Regions from separate parts of the Pseudomonas sp. NFXW11 genome, predicted to be linked through region 1. Evidence: predicted binding sites of a transcription regulator. Region 1 holds the regulator's gene; the other holds the start of a gene.

Region 1 (2,169 bases):
GTGAACGCCGCCGCGTGGAAATTGCCCGCGCCCTGGCCACCGCGCCCAAGTTCATCCTGCTCGACGAACCTTTCGCCGGCGTGGACCCGATCTCGGTCGGCGATATCAAGCAGATCATCCACCACCTCAAGGCCAAGGGCATCGGGGTGTTGATCACCGACCACAACGTCCGGGAAACCCTGGACATCTGCGAGACCGCCTATATCGTCAACGACGGGCAACTGATCGCCGAGGGCGACTCCGAAACCATCCTGGCCAATGAACTGGTCAAGGAAGTCTATCTGGGCCATGAGTTCCGCCTGTAACGCCTGAGGTGTTGGGCTGCACGCCAGGGCGCAGGAACAGTAAAACCCCACAAAGTTTATTGTTACAGCGCTCTAGGCAAACACTTCAGTTTCAGGCATATAATTTGCTTATGTTTGGCGCTCCGGCGCCCTGTAGTGGATGGCGCATGTGCGCCGGCAAATAAGGTGTTAAGCCCCTGCCATGAAACCATCGCTAGTCCTCAGAATGGGCCAGCAGCTGACGATGACACCGCAGCTGCAACAGGCCATCCGCCTGCTCCAATTGTCGACCCTGGACCTGCAACAGGAAATCCAGGAAGCCCTGGAGTCCAACCCGATGCTCGAACGCCAGGAAGAAGGCGACGACTTCGACAACAGCGACCCTTTGGCCGACAACACCGAGTCCAAGCCCAACACCGAAATCCAGGAACCCTCCTACCAGGAAACCGCCCCCACGGTGGACAACCTCGAGGACGGCGAATGGAACGAGCGCATCCCCAACGAACTGCCGGTGGACACCGCCTGGGAAGACGTCTACCAGACCAGCGCCAGCAGCCTGCCCAGCAGCGATGACGACGAGTGGGACTTCACCACCCGCACCTCCGCTGGCGAGAGCCTGCAGAGCCACCTGCTCTGGCAACTGAACCTGGCGCCCATGTCGGACACCGACCGGCTGATCGCCGTGACCCTGATCGACTGCATCAACAACCAGGGCTACCTCGACGAAACCCTCGAGGAAATCCACGAAGCCTTCGATCCGGAACTGGACATCGAGCTGGACGAGATCGAAGCCGTCCTGCACCGCATCCAGCAATTCGAACCGGCCGGCATCGGCGCCCGCAACCTGGGCGAATGCCTGCTCCTGCAATTGCGCCAGCTGCCGCCCAAGACCCCTTGGCTGGCCGAGGCCCAGCGCCTGGTCAACGACTATATCGACCTGCTGGGCAGCCGCGACTACAGCCAGCTGATGCGCCGCATGAAGCTCAAGGAAGACGAGCTGCGCCAGGTTATCGAACTGGTGCAGAGCCTCAACCCGCGCCCGGGTTCGCAGATCGAATCCAGTGAAGCGGAATACGTGGTGCCGGACGTCATCGTACGCAAGGACAACGAGCGCTGGCTGGTGGAGCTGAACCAGGAATCGGTGCCGCGCCTGCGGGTCAATGCCCAGTACGCCGGTTTCGTCCGGCGGGCCGACACCAGCGCCGACAACACCTTCATGCGCAACCAGTTGCAAGAGGCCCGCTGGTTCATCAAGAGCCTGCAGAGCCGCAACGAAACCCTGATGAAGGTCGCCACCCAGATCGTCGAACACCAGCGCGGCTTCCTCGAGTACGGCGATGAGGCAATGAAGCCCCTGGTCCTGCACGACATCGCCGAGGCGGTGGGCATGCACGAGTCGACCATTTCCCGGGTCACCACGCAGAAATACATGCATACCCCACGGGGTATTTATGAACTGAAATACTTTTTCTCCAGCCACGTCAGCACCTCGGAAGGCGGTGAATGCTCGTCCACCGCGATCCGCGCAATCATCAAGAAACTGGTGGCTGCGGAAAATCAGAAAAAGCCGTTGAGTGACAGCAAGATCGCTGGTTTACTGGAGGCACAAGGCATTCAGGTAGCCCGCCGCACCGTCGCCAAGTACCGCGAGTCCCTCGGGATCGCGCCGTCCAGCGAACGCAAGCGGTTGATGTAGGCACCGGGCTCGCCACAGCGTTTCAGGGGCAGGCAAACCAGCCTGCCGCTTTATGCACTGGCAACGAAGGAGAAGCTGTATGCAAGTCAACATCAGTGGACACCAACTCGAAGTGACCGAACCTCTGCGCGTCTATATCGGCGAGAAACTCGACCGGCTGGAGCGCCATTTCGACAAGATCACCAATGT
Region 2 (2,169 bases), on a different contig from region 1:
AGGGCTTCTTTCAGGCTGCCGCAAACCTGTGGGATCTCTTTCGCCTCTTCAGGCGGCAGGTCGTAGAGGTTTTTGTCAGCTGCGTCGCCAGGGTGGATCTTGTTCTGGATACCGTCCAGGCCGGCCATCAGCAGGGCGGCGAAGGCCAGGTAAGGGTTGGCAGCCGGGTCCGGGAAGCGGGCTTCGATACGTCGGGCTTTCGGGCTCGACACGTAAGGAATACGGATCGAAGCGGAGCGGTTGCGTGCCGAGTAGGCCAGCATCACTGGCGCTTCGAAACCTGGCACCAGACGCTTGTAGGAGTTGGTGGCCGGGTTGGTGAAGCCGTTCAGGGCCTTACCGTGCTTGATGATGCCGCCGATGAAGTACAGGGCGGTATCGGACAGGCCGGCATAGCCTTCGCCTGCGAAGGTGTTCTTGCCGTCTTTCCAGATCGACATGTGCACGTGCATGCCCGAGCCGTTGTCGCCGTACAGAGGCTTGGGCATGAAGGTGGCGGTGCGGCCGTAGGCATCGGCAACGTTGTGCACGACGTATTTCAGGGTCTGGGTTTCGTCGGCCTTCTTCACCAGGGTGTTGAACTTGACGCCGATTTCGTTCTGGCCGGCAGTCGCCACTTCGTGGTGGTGAACTTCAACGGTCAGGCCCATTTCTTCCAGTGCGTTGCACATGGAGGTACGGATTTCGTGGTCGTGGTCGAACGGTGGAACCGGGAAGTAGCCGCCCTTGACGCCTGGACGGTGGCCCTTGTTACCGCCTTCGATGTCCTGGTCGGACATCCACGAGCCTTGCTCGGAGTAGATCTTGAACATCGAGCCGGAGATGTCGGACTTGAATTTCACCTGGTCGAAGATGAAGAACTCGGGCTCTGGGCCGGCGAATACGGTGTCGCCGATACCGGTGGCTTTCAGGTGCTCTTCGGCGCGCTTGGCGATGGCACGTGGGTCGCGGTCGTAACCCTGCATGCTCGAAGGTTCGATGATGTCGCACACCAGGATCAGGGTCGGCTCTTCGGTGAACGGATCGAGCACGGCGGTTTCGTCGTCCGGCATCAGGATCATGTCGGAGGCTTCGATGCCTTTCCAGCCAGCAATGGAGGAGCCGTCGAACATCTTGCCGACTTCGAAGAAGTCGTCATCCAGCGCATCACGAGCTGGCATGGTCACGTGATGTTGAGTGCCCTTGGTGTCTGTGAAGCGCAGATCAATCCACTTGACGTCATGATCTTTGATGAGTTGAACCGACTTCGACATAGTGTCCTCCGGGTGGCTTCGGGCTTGATGTTGGAGTGCCCTTAGAATGTGGGTGATGCCGGCGCGAATACTCTGCCATGGCAACCTGCCTCACAAGGGAGCAAATTGCATGCCAGTGCCCCGCGATGGGGTTTTTGCCCCAAAACCACGCTTTACGCGGGCTTTTCGGTCAAATACCGGCAAGAGTCGCACTGCAATGTAGCGTCTTTGGCGAAAAATGCTCTGTTTTGGTGCGTCGAAAACCTTCTGCACATTAACTGGTTAAACCTTGAGCAATTTCCGCTATAATCCGCGCCCCCCTTTTTCGGCTGGCCCAGCGCGCGCTGTTTTCATGAAACTAATCGTTAAAGTTTTCCCGGAAATCACCATCAAGAGCCGCCCGGTACGGACGCGTTTCATCCGTCAGTTGGCGAAAAACATCCGTGCCGTGCTCCGCGATCTGGACCCGGCCGTGGTGGTCAATGGTGTGTGGGACAACCTCGAGCTGGAAACCGCCGTCAGCGAGCCCAAGGCCCTGAAGGAGATGACCGAGCGCCTGAGCTGCATGCCCGGCATCGCGCATTTCCTGCAGGTCAACGAGTACCCTCTGGGCGACTTCGACGACATAGTCGCCAAGTGCAAGCAGCACTTCGGCGAGTCCTTGGCGGGGAAGGTATTCGCCGTGCGCTGCAAGCGTGCCGGCAAGCATGAATTCAGCTCCATGGACGTGGAAAAATACGTCGGCAGCCAACTGCGTCGGCAGTGCGGCGCCGCCGGAATTTCCCTCAAAGAGCCGGAAATCGAAGTGCGGATGGAAATTCGCGACCAACGGTTGTTCGTGATCCACAGCCAGCACAACAGCATCGGCGGCTATCCGCTGGGCGCCCTGGAACAGACCCTGGTACTGATGTCCGGCGGTTTCGATTCCACGGTGGCG

What was found. The regulator sigma-54, encoded in region 1, starts transcription at its own class of promoters, with help from an activator protein. The targets are predictions, from matches to a motif close to ANTGGCATNNANNTTGCTNT.
Region 2: a site for sigma-54 is predicted at 1,351-1,370, ahead of glnA (type I glutamate--ammonia ligase). Genes of this name have one in related genera too.

What each region holds. Positions count from the first base shown of each region.
Region 1 is NZ_JAGEKI010000013.1:45,071-47,239, reverse strand. It holds gene lptB (LPS export ABC transporter ATP-binding protein) at 1-305, shown strand, start outside; gene J4P02_RS19865 (RNA polymerase factor sigma-54) at 487-1,980, shown strand; gene hpf (ribosome hibernation-promoting factor, HPF/YfiA family) at 2,060-2,169, shown strand, end outside.
Region 2 is NZ_JAGEKI010000003.1:391,918-394,086, reverse strand. It holds gene glnA (type I glutamate--ammonia ligase) at 1-1,253, opposite strand, end outside; gene thiI (tRNA uracil 4-sulfurtransferase ThiI) at 1,585-2,169, shown strand, end outside.